DNA from 3 places in the Pseudonocardia sediminis genome. Region 3 is predicted to be linked to each of the others. Evidence: riboswitches for the same ligand, from Rfam matches in the RefSeq annotation. Region 3 holds a riboswitch; each other region holds the start of a gene.
The links. A riboswitch is a leader RNA that binds a small molecule or an ion and turns the genes downstream of it on or off. The one in region 3 is predicted to bind cobalamin.
Positions count from the first base shown of each region.

Region 1 (3,267 bases), 2.3 Mb from region 3:
TACTGCTCGAGGTCCGCCGACTGCCCGGTCAGCATGTCCTCGGTCACGTGGTCGATCTTGCCGGTGCTGTCGATCGCGGCCCGGTGGTCGCCGACGACGCCGGAGTAGACGAGGTCGAGCGCGCCCAGGTGCTTGATCGCGGCGCCGCGGCCGATCGAGTAGTCGTCCCAGCTGCGGGCGGCGACGAGGGCGCCGGGCGTGCCGGTCGGCGAGCCGCCGAGGGTCGCGATGCGCTCGGCGACGGCGTCGACCATCTCGCGCACGCCGTCGACCTGCGGGTCGAGCATGGTGTGCACGGCGATGAAGTGCGGGCCCACGACGTTCCAGTGGACGTGCTTGAGCGTCAGCGCGAGGTCGTTGAGGGCGTTGAGGCGGTCCTGCAGGATGCGGACGACCTCACCGGCCTGGTCGCGCTCGATGCCGGGAACGGTGTACTGGACGGTGTCGGTCGACACGTGGTGTCCTCTCGAAGTGATGGCGGGTCACGGGACGGACGTCGTCCGGCCGTGACCGTCGGACTTCCCGCCTACCCCGCCCGCGGCCGGTCATGCACGCGAGTCGTGCGAAGCCGATTACCGAGTGCGACCATCGACGGGTGAGCCCATCGCCCGCCCCGCCCGACGGGGACGCCCTCGTCGACGCCGTGATGACGGCCAGCCGTGCGCTGCTGGCGGTCGCCGCGCGGTCGGTGGCGGCGGTCGACGAGGACGTCACGTTGCCGCAGTACCGGACGCTGGTCGTGCTCGCCCAGTACGGGGCCCGCCGTCCCGCGGACCTGGCCGCCTCGCTGTCGGTGACCCCGTCCACCGCGACCCGGATGTGCGACCGCCTGGTGGCGAAGGGCCTGATCGACCGCGAGCGGTCCGACGACGACCGGCGGGCCGTCGGGGTCGCGCTGACCAGGGCGGGGGAGGACCTGGTGCGTGACGTCACCGGCCGCCGCCGCAAGGAGCTCGGCACCCTGCTCGGCGCGATGCCCGAGAGCGGCCGTCTCGCCGTCGTGGAGGCCCTGCGGTCGTTCGCCGCCGCGGCCGGGGAGATCCCGGAGACGGAGTGGGCGGTCGCACCGACCCCGCTGTGACGTTGCGCCGGTAGGCCGGTCGGGACCGGGTCCGGGTTGACCACCGCGCCCCGCCGTGGTGATGTCGTCGGCGACGACGGTGCAGGAAGCCGGTGCGAATCCGGCGCGGTCCCGCCACTGTCATCGGGGAGCACGTCCCACCGCGGCCCCGTTCCTCCGGGGACGGGACGTCGTGGACGGTCACTGCCGGTACCCACCGGTGGGAAGACCGGGCCGTGCGGATCCGGGAAGCCAGGAGACTGGCCGTCGTCGCGCGGTATCGGTGGGCGCGAGGCCCGCGGAGCCGCGGATCCGACGGCAGAGGGCGCGGACCCTCGAGGAGGCCACGATGACCGGCGACGGTCCTGCTACCACCCCTGCCCGCGCGGGCACGCTCGTCGTGCTCGGCGCGACCGGTCCGGCCGGATCCTCCGACGGCGGATCCTCCGACGCCGGGCCGTCCGGCCCCGAGCGGGCCGCCGACCTGCTCGCCGCGGCCGACGTCGTGTTCACCGGTCCGGCCGGGCCCGGCGCCGATCCCGAGTCGACGGTGCTGTTCTACGTCGAGGCCTGGCGGGTCGAGCCGGTCCGCCCGGGCGAGGCGGCACGGCGGATCGCCGAGGTGCTCGACGGCGCCCCGGGGCGGGTCGCGGTGCTGGTGACGGCCGGGCCGCCGTCCGCCGACACCGCCATGACCGCCGCGCTGGACGGCCTGCGGCACACGGCTCCCGGGATCCGGGTCCGGGACACCGGCGCGGTCGCGCTGCTGCCCCCGCGCCGGGTGCCGCTCGGGTCCTGACCCCGCTCAGACGCGGGCGGACCGCCCGCGGACCAGCAGCCAGATCAGGTACGGGGCGCCGATCGCGGCGGTGACGATCCCGACCGGAAGCTCCGCGGGGAGCACGGTGCGCGCGATCAGGTCGGAGACCACCACCAGCAGCCCGCCGTAGACGGCGGAGGCGAGCAGCGGCGGGCGCGGCGCCCCGACCAGCCGCAGGCAGATCTGCGGCACGACCAGCGCGACGAACGCGATCGGGCCGGCGCTGGCGGTGGCCACCGCCGTCAGCGCGACGGCCAGCACGATCAGCGCGGACCGTGCCACGTTCACCCGCACGCCGAGGGCGGTCGCGGTGTCGTCGCCGAACTGCAGCGCGCCGAGCCCGAACGCCAGCAGCAGCGCGACCGGCACCAGCACCAGCAGCGCGATCGACACCGGGACGACGTTCTCCCAGCCGCGGGCGTTGAGGCTGCCGGTGAGCCACACCGTGGCGCGGGCGGCGTCACCGATCCGGGCGGCGATGAGCAGCCAGGACGTCACCGCCGTCGCGGCCGCCCCCACCCCCACCCCGACCAGCACGAGGCGGTAGCCGTCGATGCCGCGCCGCCACGCCAGGCCGTAGACCAGCCCGGCGGTGAGCAGCCCGCCGGCCAGCGAGGCGAGCGGCAGCCCGGCCGCGGACAGCGCGACGGTGGACGAACCGCCGCCGAGGACGATCACCACCACCGCCGCGGTGCCGGCGCCTGCGGTGACGCCGAGGATGTCCGGGCTGGCCAGCGGGTTGCGGGCGACGGTCTGGGTGATCGCCCCGCCGATCCCGAGCGCGGCCCCGACCAGCGCCCCGGTCAGCGACCGGGGCAGCCGCAGCTGCCAGACGACGAACTGCTGCCCGCGGGTGCCGCCCCCGGCCAGCGCGGCCAGCACGTCGCCCAGCGGGATGGGGAAGTCGCCGCGCCCGACGTTCACCGCGACGGCCAGCACCAGCAGCACGAGCCCGGCCGCGGTCACCGCCAGCATCCGCGGGCGCCAGACCCCGGACAGGCCGCGCCAGCGCAGCGCGGGGCGTCCCGCCACGGTCACGGCGGACGCGGCGGGAGCCGGGGCGCTCACAGCGACGCCATCCGCCGTCGCCGCACCAGCGCGACGAAGAACGGCGCGCCGACCAGAGCGAGCACGATCCCGACCTCCAGCTCTCCGGGGCGCACCACGACCCGCCCGATGACGTCCGCGGTCAGCAGCAGCACCGCGCCCGCCAGCCCGGACGCGGGCACCAGCCAGCGCTGGTCCGGCCCGGTGACGGCGCGGCAGACGTGCGGCACGATCAGACCGACGAACGCGATCGGCCCGCACGCCGCGACCGCCGACCCGGTGAGCAGCGTGATCGCGGCCAGACCGGTCCAGCGGACCCGGGTGAGGTTCGTCCCGAGCC
Region 1 is NZ_SHKL01000001.1:2,057,378-2,060,644, forward strand. It holds gene EV383_RS09700 (Dps family protein) at 1-455, opposite strand, end outside; gene EV383_RS09705 (MarR family winged helix-turn-helix transcriptional regulator) at 596-1,081, shown strand; cobalamin riboswitch at 1,142-1,343, shown strand; gene EV383_RS09710 (hypothetical protein) at 1,410-1,859, shown strand; gene EV383_RS09715 (FecCD family ABC transporter permease) at 1,866-2,948, opposite strand; gene EV383_RS09720 (FecCD family ABC transporter permease) at 2,945-3,267, opposite strand, start outside.
Region 1: it holds a riboswitch for cobalamin, as region 3 does, so the genes downstream of both, EV383_RS09710 (hypothetical protein) here and metE (5-methyltetrahydropteroyltriglutamate--homocysteine S-methyltransferase) in region 3, are expected to answer to the same signal.

Region 2 (3,267 bases), 1.9 Mb from region 3:
GTCGTCGAACTCGGCCTCGTGCGGGCGCTCCTCCAGGCCGAGGTCGTGGTCGAGCTTCGCCGCCTGCATCAGCGTCCAGATCTGCTGGCGGATCGCGGGCAGCTTCACCGGGTCGAGCGCGGAGATGTTCGCGTGCTCGTCGAGGAGCTGCTCGAGCCGGGAGATGTCGCCGTAGGCCTCGGCGCGGGCCATCGGCGGGATCAGGTGGTCGATCAGCGTGGCGTGCGCGCGACGCTTGGCCTGGGTGCCCTCGCCGGGGTCGTTGACCAGGAACGGGTAGATCAGCGGCAGGTCGCCGAGCGCGGCGTCGGTCCCGCAGGATGCGGACATGCCCAGCGTCTTGCCCGGCAGCCACTCCAGGTTGCCGTGCTTGCCGATGTGCACCACGGCGTCGGCGCCGAAGCCGCCGTCGGCGACGGGGGCGGCCAGCCAGCGGTAGGCGCCCAGGTAGTGGTGCGACGGCGCCAGGGCCGGGTCGTGGTAGATCGCGATCGGGTTCTCGCCGAACCCGCGCGGGGGCTGCACGATCAGCGTCACGTTGCCCGAACGCAGGGCCGCGACGACGATCTCGCCCTCGGGGTCGTGGCTGCGGTCGACGTACTGGTCGCCGGGAGCCGGGCCCCACGCCTCCTCGACGCCCGCGCGGAAGTCGTCGGGCAGCGTGTCGAACCAGCGCCGGTAGGACGCCGCGGAGATCCGGACCGGGTTGTGGGCCAGCTTCTGCTCGGTCAGCCAGTCCGGGTCCTGCCCGCCGGCCTCGATCAGCGCGTGCACCAGCGCGTCGCCGTCGCCGTTCTCGACGCCGGGGAAGTCGCCGATGTCGTAGCCGGCGGCGTCCATGGCGCGGAGCAGTGCGACGGTGCTGGCCGGGGTGTCGAGGCCGACCGCGTTGCCGATCCGCGCGTGCTTCGTCGGGTACGCAGAGAGCATCAGCACGATCTTCTTGTCCGCGTTCGGGATCCGCCGCAGGTTCGCGTGCCGCACGGCGATCCCGGCGACGCGGGCGGCGCGCTCGGGGTCGGGCACGTAGGTGGCGAGCCCGTCGGCGTCGATCTCCTTGAACGAGAACGGGACGGTGATCAGCCGGCCGTCGAACTCGGGCACCGCGACCTGGGTGGCGACGTCGAGCGGGGACAGGCCGTCATCGTTCTCCGACCACATCGCCCGCGACGACGTCAGGCACAGCCCCTGCAGGATCGGGACGTCGAGCGCGGCGAGCTCGGCGACGTCCCACTCCTCGTCGTCGCCTCCGGCCTGTGCGGCGGCGGGTCGGGTGCCGCCGGCCGCGAGCACGGTGACGACCATGGCGTCGGCCTCGCGCAGCCGCTCCAGCAGCGCGCCGGGGGCCTGGCGCAGCGACGCGCAGAAGATCGGCAGCGGGTTCGCGCCGGCGTTCTCGATCGCGTCGCACAGCGCGGCGACGTAGTGGGTGTTCCCGGCCAGCTGCTGGGCGCGGTAGTAGAGGACGGCGACGGTCGGCCCGTCCTGCCGGGTCGCCTCCCGCTCGAGGAGCCCCCACTGCGGCAGCTCCTCCGGCGGGGCGAAGCCCTCACCGGTGAGCAGCACGGTGTCGGAGAGGAACGCGTGCAGCTGGGCGAGGTTCGCCGGCCCGCCCTGCGCGAGGTAGGTGTGCGACTCCGCCGCGACGCCGGCCGGGACGCTGGAGAGCTCCATCATCTCCGCGTCCGGGGCCATCTCCCCGCCGAGCGCGACCAGCGGGGTGTCGAGCCCGCGGAGCATGTCCAGGCCCTGCTCGAAGTACCGGTAGCCGCCGAGCACCCGGATCACGACGACGTCGGCGTCGGTCGCCATCGTCCGCAGGTCGTCGAGCGGCACGAAGTTCGGGTTCTTGGGCAGGTAGTCCGCGCCGGAGGCCCGCGCCGAGAGGAGGTCGGTGTCCGAGGTCGAGAGCAGCAGGATCATGCGGCTGCTCCCCCGGTGACGGCAGGGCAGGACAGGGCGAGGCGCACGGCGGTGAGCCTTCCTCGGGATCCGCGTCCCGGGTCGGTCGGCCCGAGCGCAGGTGAGCGCACGGGCGGCGGGCAGGGCAGTGTCCTGGCTCCCGGATCGGCGCTCGCCCCGGCCTTCCGGACCCGTGGGTCCGTGGCCGTGAGGTGGGGTCCGCTCCCCGGTGACAGTGGCGGGACCGCGCCGGATTCGCACCGGCTTCCTGTTCCCGCCCGCCGTATGAAGGTGTGGCAACACTGTCCGCAACGCGGGCGCACCGCGTCAAGCGAGGGTGGGAGAGGTCGCCGTCGTCACGCGTTCGGTCGGGTGGTCCGTCTTGTCCGGATCGCTCGTGATCGCCGACGATCGGGGTCTCCCCCGCGAAGGACGTTCCGTGCTCCGATCTCTGCGTTCCGTGGCGTCCGTGCTGGCGCCGGCCCTGGCCCTGGCCCTGATCCCGGTGACGACCGCCGAGGCGTCCGTCCCGACGTCACCGCCGTCGTCCTCCACCGTCGTCGACGTCGCGGTGGCCACCGTCTGGACCTCGCCGGACTCCCCGCGCCCGGTCGACCGGCCCGCGCTGGCGAACCCGTCCGACGTACCGGGCTGGCTCGCCGCGATGACCACCGCCCAGAAGCTCGACCTGACGTCGTCGAACCGCACCCAGACCCAGGCGCTCTACGGCCGGCACGTCGAGGTGCTCGACCGCCGCGGCGGCTGGACGCAGGTCGCGGTGCCCGGCCAGCCCACCCCGAAGAACGCGGCCGGCTACCCCGGCTGGATCCCCGACGCCCAGCTCACCGACTCCGCCGGGTTCGCCGCGCTGACCGCGGACAGACCGACCGCCGTCGTGTCGGCGCCGCTCACCTGGCTCCACGAGGATCTTGCGCTGACCCGGCGGGCGACCGAGGTCAGCGCGAACACCCGCCTGCCCGTCCTCGACTCCCGGGACGGCGCGGTGCTCGTCGCGACGCCGTCGGACGGGGTGCGCTGGGTCGCCGCGAGCGCGGTGACGGTCGTCGCCGACGGCGAGGCCGCTCCGTCACCGACCGGCGCGGACCTGGTCGCCACCGCGCGCGGTTTCCTCGGACGGCCGTACCTGTGGGGCGGTCGCGCCGGGTACGGCCTGGACTGCTCCGGGCTCGCCGGCACCGTCTACGGCGTGCACGGGATCACCGTCCCGCGCGACGCCTCGGCCCAGGCCACCGGCGGGCGGACGGTGGAGAAGAACCGGCTCCAGCCCGGCGACCTGCTGTTCTACGGCCGCCAGGGTGGGAAGGGCGCGATCCACCACGTCGCGATGTACACCGGTGACGGAAA
Region 2 is NZ_SHKL01000001.1:2,389,763-2,393,029, reverse strand. It holds gene cobN (cobaltochelatase subunit CobN) at 1-1,923, opposite strand, end outside; cobalamin riboswitch at 2,047-2,226, opposite strand; gene EV383_RS11195 (C40 family peptidase) at 2,342-3,267, shown strand, end outside.
Region 2: it holds a riboswitch for cobalamin, as region 3 does, so the genes downstream of both, cobN (cobaltochelatase subunit CobN) here and metE (5-methyltetrahydropteroyltriglutamate--homocysteine S-methyltransferase) in region 3, are expected to answer to the same signal.

Region 3 (3,267 bases):
CCGACGCACGCGATGGAAATCTTCCGCCTGGCCGAGGCCGGGGACATCGCCTTCCTCTGGATCGCCGCGACGAACCCGGCCGTGTCGTTGCCCGAGCTGCCGCGGATCCGCGAGATCCTCGCCCGCGAGGACCTGTTCGTGATCGTGCAGGACGGGTTCCTGACCGAGACCGCGCAGTTCGCCGACGTCGTCCTGCCGGCCGCGATGTGGGGCGAGAAGCAGGGCACGTTCACCAACGTCAACCGGGTCGTGCACCTGTCGGAGAAGGCCGTCGAGCCACCCGGTGAGGCGCGCAGCGACCTCGACATCTTTCTCGACTACGGCACCCGGATGGACTTCCGCGACCGCGACGGCGCCCCGCTGATCGGCTGGTCCACGCCGGAGGGCGCGTTCGACGCCTGGCGCGAGTGCAGCCGCGGGCGGCTCTGCGACTACTCGGGGCTGTCCTACGACGCGCTGCGCGGCGGCAGCGGGATCCCGTGGCCGTGCACCGACGAGCAGCCGGCGGGGGTGAACCGGCTCTACGCCGACGGGGTGTTCGCCACCGACCCCGACGTCTGCGAGACCTACGGCCACGACCTGGTCACCGGCGAGGCCGTGTCGCGGCAGGACTACCTCGCCTCGCCGCCGCACGGCCGGGCCTTCCTGCGGGCGTGCGAGCACGTCGCGCCGCCCGAGTCACCGGACCCGGACTTCCCGTTCGCGCTCACCACCGGCCGGACCGCCTACCAGTTCCACACCCGCACCAAGACCGGACGCTCGCCGCAGCTCAACCGCGCGGCACCGGACGGCTGGGCGGAGCTCTCGGTCGCCGACGCCGCACTGCTCGGCGTCGGTGAGGGCGACCGGGTGCGGGTCCAGACGCGCCGCGGCGCCGTCGAGGTCCCGGCCCGGGTCGGGCGCGGCCGCGACGGGGTGGTGTTCCTCCCGTTCCACTACGGCTGGTGGGACGACGGCGACGGGCGCACCCCGACCGGGCACGCGGCCAACGAGACGACGCTCTCGGCGTGGGACCCGGTCTCGAAGCAGCCGCTGTTCAAGATCGGCTCGGCGCGGGTGACCCGGATCGACGTCGCCGACGGGCCGTCGCCGGCACCGACCACGACGGCCTCGGCCCCGGCCGACCGTCGCGGCGTCCCGGCGACCCGGGGCGGGACCGACAGCGCGACCCGGGAGCAGATCCGCGTCGCGGAACCGCCGCCCGCGCCGCCGACCCCGGAGCACACCCCCAACACCGGCCCGCGCCCCGCGCTGCGCTGAACACCCCGGCGCGACCGGACGTGACAGGGGGCACACGTCCGGTTGCGCCGCGGCCGGATGGCCCTACAGTCGGCCGTGCCGACGGTTCGCGTCGCGGCCCTGCGGGCCACGGCGCGAGGCAAGAGGGAACCCGGTGTGACTCCGGGACTGCCCCGCAGCGGTGAGTGGGAACGACCGCCGTCACGAGCACTGGGAACTCCCTGGGAAGCGACGGCCGGTAGGAACGAGCACGACGCCCACGAGTCCGAAGACCTGCCGCCGGTGCGTGCACCGCCGGTGCGCGCGGATCCGTGGCCTCGCGGGTGGGCCGTGCGGAACCCGGGCCGCGCCGTGCCCGCCGGAGACCCCTCCGGTGACGGCCGCCGGGTGTCGGACGTGCCTCCTCGTGCACGACCGCGGGTCCTCCACCGCGCTCGCGAGGAGAGAGCCGTGACCTCAGCACCATCCACCCGCGCCCGGACCGACCTGGGCAGCACCGTGATCGGATACCCCCGGATCGGACCGGACCGGGAGCTCAAGCGCGCCACCGAGGGCTACTGGGCCGGGACGATCGACCGCGACACCCTGCGCGGGACCGCCGCCGGGCTGCGCCGCGACACCTGGACGGGCCTGCGCGACGCGGGTCTGGGCTCGGTGCCGTCGAACACGTTCTCCTACTACGACCAGATGCTCGACACGGCGCTGGCCGTCGGTGCGGTCCCGGAGCGGTTCGCCGGCATCGCCGGGTCCGAGGACCGCCTCGACCTGCTGTTCGCGATGGCCCGCGGCCGGGAGGGGATCCCGGCGTGCGAGATGACCAAGTGGTTCGACACGAACTACCACTACCTGGTCCCCGAGCTGGGCCCGAGGACGCGGCTCGCCCCCACCGACCGCAAGGCGGTCGAGGAGTTCCGCGAGGCCGCGGACGCCGGTGTGCGGACCCGTCCGGTGCTGATCGGGCCGCTGACGTTCCTGCTGCTGGCCAAGCCCGCGGAGGAGGCCCCGGAGGGCTTCCGGCCGCTCGACCTGGTCGGGCCGCTGGTGGAGGTCTACGTCGACCTGCTCGCCGAGCTGGCCGCGGCCGGAGCGGAGTGGGTGCAGCTCGACGAGCCCGCGTTCGCCGCCGACCGGACGCCGGAGGAGATCGCGCTGCTGGGGAAGGTCTACGACCGGCTCTCCGCGGCACCGTCGCGCCCGCGGCTGCTCGTCGCGAGCTACTTCGGTGAGCTCGGCCCGGCCCTGCCGGTGCTGGCCCGCACCGCGGTGGACGCGATCGGTCTCGACCTGGTGGCCGGGGCCGCCGACCTGGAGTCGGTGTCCGGGATCCCCGCGCTGCTCGGCAAGACGGTGCTGGCCGGGGTCGTCGACGGGCGCAACGTCTGGCGCACCGACCTCGACGCCGCGCTCGGCAAGGCGACCGTGCTGCAGGGCGCGGTGGGCCGGGTGGAGATCAGCACCTCCTGCTCGCTGCTGCACGTCCCCTACGACGTCGAGGCCGAGACCGGGCTCACCGCGGACGTCGTCGACCGGCTCGCGTTCGCGAACCAGAAGGTCGACGAGGTCGTCCTGCTCGCCCGTGCCCTGCACGAGGGCCCGGGCGCGGTCCGCTCCGAGCTCGAGGCCGCCCGCGCCGTCCGGGCCGGTGTCGCTGCGGCGAGCGGCCGGGACGCCGACGTCCGGCGGCGTCTCGTCGAGCTCGGCGAGGACCACTACCGGCGCGGCGACGCCGGGGCCCGCGCCGCGGCCCAGCGGGCGGCCCTGGGACTGCCCGAGATCCCGACGACGACGATCGGCTCGTTCCCGCAGACCGGTGCGATCCGCGCCGACCGGGCGGCGCACCGGGCCGGGCGACTCGACGACGCCGCCTACACCGAGCGGATGCGCGCGGAGATCGAACGCGTCGTCGCGCTGCAGGAGAAGATCGGCCTCGACGTGCTGGTGCACGGCGAGCCCGAGCGCAACGACATGGTCCAGTACTTCGCCGAGAACCTGGACGGCTTCGCCACCACCGAGCACGGCTGGGTGCAG
Region 3 is NZ_SHKL01000001.1:4,322,201-4,325,467, reverse strand. It holds gene EV383_RS20030 (molybdopterin oxidoreductase family protein) at 1-1,260, shown strand, start outside; cobalamin riboswitch at 1,326-1,534, shown strand; gene metE (5-methyltetrahydropteroyltriglutamate--homocysteine S-methyltransferase) at 1,690-3,267, shown strand, end outside.